One region of the Gordonia sp. ABKF26 genome, then DNA from elsewhere that is predicted to be linked to it. Evidence: riboswitches for the same ligand, from Rfam matches in the RefSeq annotation. Region 1 holds a riboswitch; the other holds the start of a gene.
The links. A riboswitch is a leader RNA that binds a small molecule or an ion and turns the genes downstream of it on or off. The one in region 1 is predicted to bind cyclic di-AMP.

Region 1 (3,795 bases):
GCGCCGAGCCGCTTGGTGCACGTCCGCAGGCCGGCGGCCGCCGAGATCACATCGGCGACGGTCGCCGCGTTGGTGCGGTTGCCGACCGGGCCGACGGATTCGTCGGTGGGCGTGCGACCGACCTTCAGGCGCGGGAAGCGCTCTTCGGTCAGGGTCACCCACCATCCCTTGTGCGGCTGCGTCGAACGACGGTTGTACGCCGGTGCGTGTGCGCCCAGCAGCCGTAGTTCGCGAACCGCGGCCTCCAGGGGATGGGAGCACTCCACGAAGTCGACCCGTTGGGCGAGGAGCACCATCTCGGCGATGCGGCGACGCGGGTCGCTCCCGCTGAAATACGACCGGACCCGACGGCGGAGGTCCACCGCGGTACCCACATAGAGGACCTCGTCCGACGGTCCGCGGAAGAGGTAGACACCGGGACGGGAGGGAACGTGGTCGGCCAGCGTGCGCTTGGCCCGTAGCCGCGGGTCGGTCCGTGGAAGGTAGGACGTCAGGTCACCGACGGTCGCGATGCCCTGGTTGCCGACGCGTTCGAGGAGTCGGTGGAAGACCTCCACCGTGGCGCGCGCGTCGTCGAGTGCCCGGTGGGTGGGTCGCACCGCGACGTCGAACAGGTCGGCGAGGGCGCTGAGCTTGACGGTCGGTGCCTCGTCGCGGGTGAGGATGCGCCGGGCCATGGTCACCGTGCACAGGGTCAGGCCGAACGTCCACGGGAGCTGGAGCCGGATCGCGTTCTGGCGCAGGAAGCCCATGTCGAATCGAGCGTTGTGCGCCACCAGGATGGAGCCGCGGGCGAACTCGAAGAACGAGGGCAGGACCGACTCGATCCGCGGTGCGTCGGTCAGCATGGCCGTGGTGATGCCGGTCAGGGTGACGATCTGCGGAGGGATGGGCCGGCCGGGATCGACGAGGGTGGCGAACTCGCCGATGATCTCGCCGCCGCGGATCTTGACCGCGCCGATCTCGGTGATCCGGTCGCGTGCCGGATCGGAGCCGGTGGTCTCCAGGTCGACCACGACGAGAGTCGTGTCGAAGAGGGAGCGGTCGCTGAACTCGTTCGACGAGTCACCCGTGGCCACCTGATCGGCGGCCTCCAGGTCGGCGAAGGTGAGCTGCCCGGCGGGGGAGCCGGCCACGCTGGTCTGCGTCACCCGGCGAACACTAGTTCGATCCACCGACAGCGCGACGGCGGCGCACCGAGCGTCGCTCATGTGACTGCTGTGACTGCTGTGTCGATCGCTGTTCGACGGACTTGTCGGTGGTCGCTCCTACTCTCCACCTGGACGTGAGAAATGCGGTGTTCTCACGGTGACCACGACCCCTACGAGGGCCCACACGGCCCCGCCTCACCAGATGAGATGGAGATCACACTATGTACGTCGACTGCGCGCGCTGCCCCGCCCGTCCCGTCGCCTGTGACGGGTGCATGATGACGGTGCTGTTTGGCGGTCCGAGCTGGGACGATATGGCGGACCAAGGTGGAGTTTCGGTAACGGCGGCAACGGTCGAGGCGGACGCCGAGATCGACCTCGCCATCGACGTTCTGCAGGCTGCTGCAATGGTGACGAGTAGTGCTGCACGATCTGCAAGATCCGCCAAAGAAGCAGTTCAGGGGCCAGATCGGCAGGCCTCTGTGACGGTCCTCAGGGCGGGCTGAGAATCGGCCCAGGTTTGGCTGTCCGTCGCCTAGTGGACAGGGCGCATCCGATTTCGTAACCTTTCTGAGACCTTGCGGAGCGTCCCGCTTCAACAGAAGTGGTCCGCAGTAGTCACCGCTCAATCGCCCTCGCGGCGAACCGGGGAACCACAACCTTCGGGCGGGCTCGTCGGAGCGCATCACCATCGATGCGCTTCTCGCGAAACCGTTCCGAATCGGGGTGAATCGCGTTGCCACGCATGAGTGTCCAGTGGATACCTCATGCGCGAAACACGCGTAGGGCCACTCTTCCGGCCCGAACCCGACAGCTAACTCGGTCGGCGGTACAGGAAGATCTGAAGGAGAACTCGCTTCGTGGCCAAACATCGTTTGGAACAGCCCAATCGTGGCAGCACGGTCGCCAGGAAGGCGGTGATCGCCGGATCGATCACGCTCGGTTCGCTCGCCGCCGCCGCAGGCCCTGCTCTCGCCGCCCCGGTCCACACCCCGCTGGGCACTTTCGAGATCCCGGCACTGCCCGGTGCGAAGGCCCCGGAGGCCAAGCCCGCACCTCAGGCCACACCCGTGAAGAAGTCGCCCGCGGCCACGGTCGAGATCCCCAACCTGGGACAGTTCACCGTGCCGGGTATCGCGCCGGACCAGATTCCGCAGCAGTTCCGCCCGCAGGGCGGCGCCCCGCTCGGCCAGCCGCAGCTGACCGCAGGTGAGAAGGCCGTCAAGGCCGCGGAGAGCAAGATCGGCTCCCCGTACTCCTACGGCTCCGCCGGCCCCAACGCCTTCGACTGCTCGGGTCTCGTCTACTGGTCCTACAAGCAGGCCGGCAAGAACATCCCGCGTGACAGCTACGGCCAGCTCGGTGGCGGACGCGCGGTGTCCTACTCCGACGCCAAGCCCGGCGACGTGATGATCTTCAACGGTGGCGGCCACGCCGGCATCTACGTCGGCAACGGCCAGTTCGTCCACTCGTCCAACTACGGCACGCCGGTCAAGCGCGACGCCGTCAAGGAGTGGACGCTGACGGGCATCCGTCGGTACTGACCACAACCGAACACGAACAGACTGAGCACGAGGGTCTCTGGACGGGCGGGTCGCGTGGATCGCGATCCGCCCGAACCAGTCCCGGGGGCCTGTCGGCGGCCTAGGGTGGTCGACGGGACGTGGGGCACGGGTGACGACGACCCGGGTTGCTCAGGGAGCGACGAGCACACACGAGGGAGTGAGTAGGACCGTGCTGATCGGGGAGGGACGGGCTCGCGCAACGCGGCCACGTATGCGTTCGGGTCCGCTGATGCTTGCGGTCTGCGTCCTGTCGGCGCTCGCCGTGCTCGTACCGACGGTCGGTGGCGGGGTCGGTGCCGCCCGCGCGGTGCCCGCGCGTTCGGCGGATCAACTGCTCGACCGTTACAAGCAGCTCGGCGTCGACGCGGAGAAGACCACCGAGGCGATGCACAACGCGAAGATCGAATACGACAAGCAGCGCGGCATCGTGACGGCGGCCAAGACAGCGGCGGCCGAGGCGCAGCAGAAGCTCGACACGAGCCGTGCCCAGCTCGCGGTGCATCAGAACCGGGTCGACGCGATCGTGCGCGCCAGCTACCAGGGTGCCCGCGTGAGCGGCCTCTACGCGGTGATGATCAGCGACTCCCCCCAGGCATTGCTCGACCAGATGTCGGGCCTGGACATGATCTCCCGTCAGGCGTCGGCGGATCTCACCGCCATCAAGAAGGTCCGTGCTCAGACGGCGGTCGCGAAGAAAGACGCCGAGCAGACGGCAGTGGCGGCCTCCGAGGCGGTCTCCCGCGCCGAGCGCGTGCGCGGTGATCTGCAGACGAAGCAGGCCGACCTGCAGCTCCAGGCGATCCAGATCCGGGCGATCTACAAGTCCATGACCGGCAAGCAGCTCGCCGCGCTCCGCGGACCCACCTTCGACTTCGATCCGCGCCTGGTGCCCAGGGGCACCGCTGCCGGACTCGTCGCGGTTCAGGCCGCCCTGACCCGGATCGGTGATCCGTACGTGTGGGGCGCCACCGGACCCAACTCGTTCGACTGCTCGGGTCTCATGGTCTGGGCGTTCAAGCAGGCGGGCAAGACCATCCCGCGCTCGAGCGAGGCGCAGATGGGTGGCGGGCAATCCGTCG
Region 2 (3,795 bases), 2.0 Mb from region 1:
GTCGAACCCCTGGTCTTCCACGCCAGCACCTTCCGCGCCCTCGAGGCACGTAAGGACCCCACCCGGAAGTGAGTCTCCCCGCAGCATGACGGCAACCACATGAGCACGGTCGGCCTCGGCCTGCCACTGCCCCGCTCTCCGCGGGAGGCAGCGGCATCCGACGTGCCGTCCGAGGGTCCGCTGCGCGACACATTCGGCCGGGTGGCGAAGGATCTCCGGGTCTCGGTCACCGACCGCTGCAATCTGCGCTGCTCGTACTGCATGCCGGCCGAGGGACTCGACTGGATGCCCACCGACCAGGTGCTGTCCACCGACGAACTGATCCGGGTCCTGACGGTCGCGGTCCGCGACCTCGGCATCGAACGCATCCGGTTCACCGGCGGTGAACCACTGCTGCGCCGCGACCTGGAGGACATCATCGCGGCCGTGGCCTGCCTGCCGCAGGCCCCCGAGCTCGCGATGACCACGAATGGCCTGGGACTGCCCCGGCGGGTCGACGGCCTGGTCGACGCCGGGCTCGACCGCATCAACGTCTCGCTGGACACCGTCGACCCGGCCCGCTTCGCGGAGATCACACGCCGGGACCGTCTGACCGACGTGCTCGACGGCCTGGCCGCGGCACGGCGCGCGGGACTCGATCCGGTCAAGGTCAACGCCGTGGTGCCCGACCGCGCGGACCTCGCGGGAGTGCCCGACCTGCTCGCCTACTGCCTCGAGCACGGTTATGAGCTGCGGATCATCGAGCAGATGCCGCTCGACGCCGACCACGCGTGGCAGCGGGCGCAGATGGTCACGGCCCGAGAGATCCTGACGACGCTGCGCGAGCGTTTCACCCTGCTTCCCGACCCCGCGCCACGCGGGAGCGCTCCGGCCGCCACCTGGCTCGTGGGCGGCCACGACGGGCCACAGGGGCCCGCCCGTGTCGGAGTCATCGCCTCGGTCACCCAGCCGTTCTGCGGCGACTGCGACCGCACCCGCCTCACCGCCGACGGCTCGCTGCGCAACTGCCTCTTCGCGACGACGGAGACCGACATCCGGACCGCACTGCGCACGCTCCCCGACGACGAGATCGACGCGGCCCTGGCGCAGCTCTGGCGCGCGAGCATGTGGGCGAAGGCCCCCGGCCACGAGGTGAACGTGGCCGGCTTCCGGCAACCGGATCGGCCGATGTCGGCGATCGGCGGCTAGGCTCGCATCCGATGCAGCTCACAGTGCGATTCTTCGCGGCCGCGCGCGCCGCGGCCGGCGCCGAGGAGACGGTTGTCGACGTCGATCCGTCGACCACCCTCCGCGCCCTGGAGGAGACCCTCGCGGCCGGAAACCCCTCCCTCGCCACGGTTCTCGAACGCTGCTCGTATCTACGCGACGAGGTCGCGTTCTCCGATCGGACGCGTGCGCTCGGCACGTGCACCACACTCGACGTCCTCCCCCCGTTTGCCGGTGGCTGACGCCACAGCCCCCTTGTGACCTTAGTCACATCACGGCCCGGTAACAGGATGGGCACGGGACGGCCACTAACCCGTTGAACTGGGATGACGGCCGGAGTGGGTCGGAAGACCCGGATCCGGGCCGAAAATCGCTTGCGTTCAAGCAGGTGATTCAGTCCAACGAACGACGTACTGTACGAAGCGTCCTCCTCGGAGGTCACGACACAGCAACCAAGACATAACGTCCCACCGGCCGCGCCGAGCCTCGTTCCGCCGGTGGGAACGACAAGCAATCTGGGAACGAGGACGGGGGACCCAACCTCATCCCCTGAGACCGGGCACCACACCAGGTGTCCTCGGGGTTAAGTCCCGGAAGTCGCGGCAACCGCCACGACAACCGGGGCCGAGCACCTCTCGCTCGAACCCGACAGCTGACTTCGTAGGCGCGTGGAGAGAGGAAATACACACATGTCCGGACGTCATCGCAAGCAGACGACCAGCACGGCCGCCAAGACCATCACCAAGGTCGCCCTCACCGGCGCAGTCCTCGGCGGCGGAGCAGCCCTCCTGGGCACCGGTACCGCCAACGCGGCCACCGACGCCGAGTGGAACCAGGTCGCGCAGTGCGAGTCCGGTGGCAACTGGGCCATCGCGACCGGCAACGGCTACCACGGCGGCCTACAGTTCTCCCCGAGCACCTGGTCCGGCCACGGTGGCGGCGAGTTCGCCCCGACCGCCGATCAGGCCTCGCGCGAAGAGCAGATCGTCGTCGCCGAGCGCGTCCTCGGATCGCAGGGCAAGGGCGCATGGCCCACCTGCGGCACCGGCCTCTCGGGCTCGACCCCGCGCAGCGCGCCGACCGACACCCCGCGTGAGATCGCTCCGGTCCTCCCCGGCGGCAACGGCAGCGTCGACCTGGCCAAGACCACCGACGACGTCGCCAAGCAGGTCACCGACGCCCTCACCGAGGCCGGCGTCAGCCCCGAGATCAAGAACCTCTGGCAGGCGGCCAAGGACAGCGGAGTCTCGCTGAACCAGGACCAGATCAAGCTGTTCAACGACAACAAGCACCTGCTGCCCAACCCCTGATCCCTGCTCCACGCCCGATCTGGGACCCAGACGAAGGGCCCCGCACGATGAACCATCCGTGCGGGGCCCTTTTCCAATGGGGTTTCGACAAGCTCAACCAGCGGGGGCGGCCTCAGGCCGAATTGACCCATTCGTCGGTGCCGTCGTCGAAGAACTGATGTTTCCAGACCGGTAGCCGGGCCTTGACCTCGTCGACGAGGCGCGAGCAGGTCTCGAACGCGGCTCGGCGATGGTCGGCAGCCACCGCCACCACGAACGCGATGTCGCCGATCGCGAGGTCGCCGATCCGATGGGACACGGCGACCGCGCGCACGCCGTCGACCGCGGAGACCTGTTCGACGACCTCGGCCAGGACCGTCGCGGCCGTGGGATGTCCCGAATAGTGCAGGGCGGTCACGGTTCGTCCGCCGTCGTGGTCGCGGACGGCGCCGACGAATCCGACCACCGCCCCGGCCTTGCCGTCGGCGGCGTCGGCAACCATCGCCTCGTGCTCGGCCAGCGTGATCGCCTCGTCCACGACCCCGGTGTGCACCACCCGGGTGGCGGGATCTCCGGTCATCGGTGGTCGCCTCCGCGGATCTGATCGAGTGCGTGGTGGACGACGCCGGCGAGCACGCCCAGTCCGTCACGGACCCCGCCCGTCGAGCCGGGCAGGTTCACGACGAGCGTCGTCCCCGCCACACCGGCCAGCCCGCGTGAGAGGACGGCGGTCGGCACCTTCGGCAGGCCCGCCGAGCGGATCGCGTCGGCCAGACCCGGGATCTCGACGTCGAGCAGCGGACGGGTCTGTTCGGGTGTCCGGTCGGTGGGGGTCAAGCCCGTTCCGCCCGTGGTGATCACGAGATCGACCTCGGCGTAGACCGCGGCGCGGATGGCGTCGCCGACCGGCGGGCCGTCGGCCACGACGTCGCACTCGTCGACCGAAAACCCCTGCTCGGCAAGCCAGGCCTCGATGATCGGACCGGAACGGTCGGCGTAGACGCCGGTGCTGGCGCGGTTCGATGCGACGACGACGCGCGCGACGCGAGGGGGCTGCGGGTCAGTCATCGGCTGGGTCAGCCGGATCGCGATACCAGTCCCCCGACTTGCCCCCGGTCTTGGCGAGCAGGCGAATCCCGTCCATCTGCGCCCGCCGGTCCACGGCCTTGACCATGTCGTGCAAGGTCAGTCCGGTGACGGCGACCGCGGTCAAGGCCTCCATCTCGACGCCCGTCTGACCGGAGGTGGCCACGGTGGCGGTCACCTCGATCGTCTCGGTACCGATCGCGAAATCGACCTC

Region 2: linked by a shared signal. The riboswitch ahead of AB4Z55_RS21510 (transglycosylase family protein) and the one ahead of AB4Z55_RS12215 (C40 family peptidase) in region 1 are both predicted to bind cyclic di-AMP.

Annotation. Positions count from the first base shown of each region.
Region 1 is NZ_JBGCVZ010000003.1:2,606,619-2,610,413, forward strand. Features, by position in the region: gene AB4Z55_RS12210 (DEDD exonuclease domain-containing protein) at 1-1,151, opposite strand, end outside; cyclic di-AMP (ydaO/yuaA leader) riboswitch at 1,764-1,995, shown strand; gene AB4Z55_RS12215 (C40 family peptidase) at 2,012-2,695, shown strand; gene AB4Z55_RS12220 (NlpC/P60 family protein) at 2,928-3,795, shown strand, end outside.
Region 2 is NZ_JBGCVZ010000003.1:4,644,402-4,648,196, forward strand. Features, by position in the region: gene AB4Z55_RS21495 (flavin reductase family protein) at 1-72, shown strand, start outside; gene moaA (GTP 3',8-cyclase MoaA) at 100-1,188, shown strand; gene AB4Z55_RS21505 (MoaD/ThiS family protein) at 1,200-1,448, shown strand; cyclic di-AMP (ydaO/yuaA leader) riboswitch at 1,674-1,889, shown strand; gene AB4Z55_RS21510 (transglycosylase family protein) at 1,896-2,516, shown strand; gene AB4Z55_RS21515 (molybdenum cofactor biosynthesis protein MoaE) at 2,629-3,075, opposite strand; gene AB4Z55_RS21520 (molybdenum cofactor biosynthesis protein B) at 3,072-3,563, opposite strand; gene moaC (cyclic pyranopterin monophosphate synthase MoaC) at 3,556-3,795, opposite strand, start outside.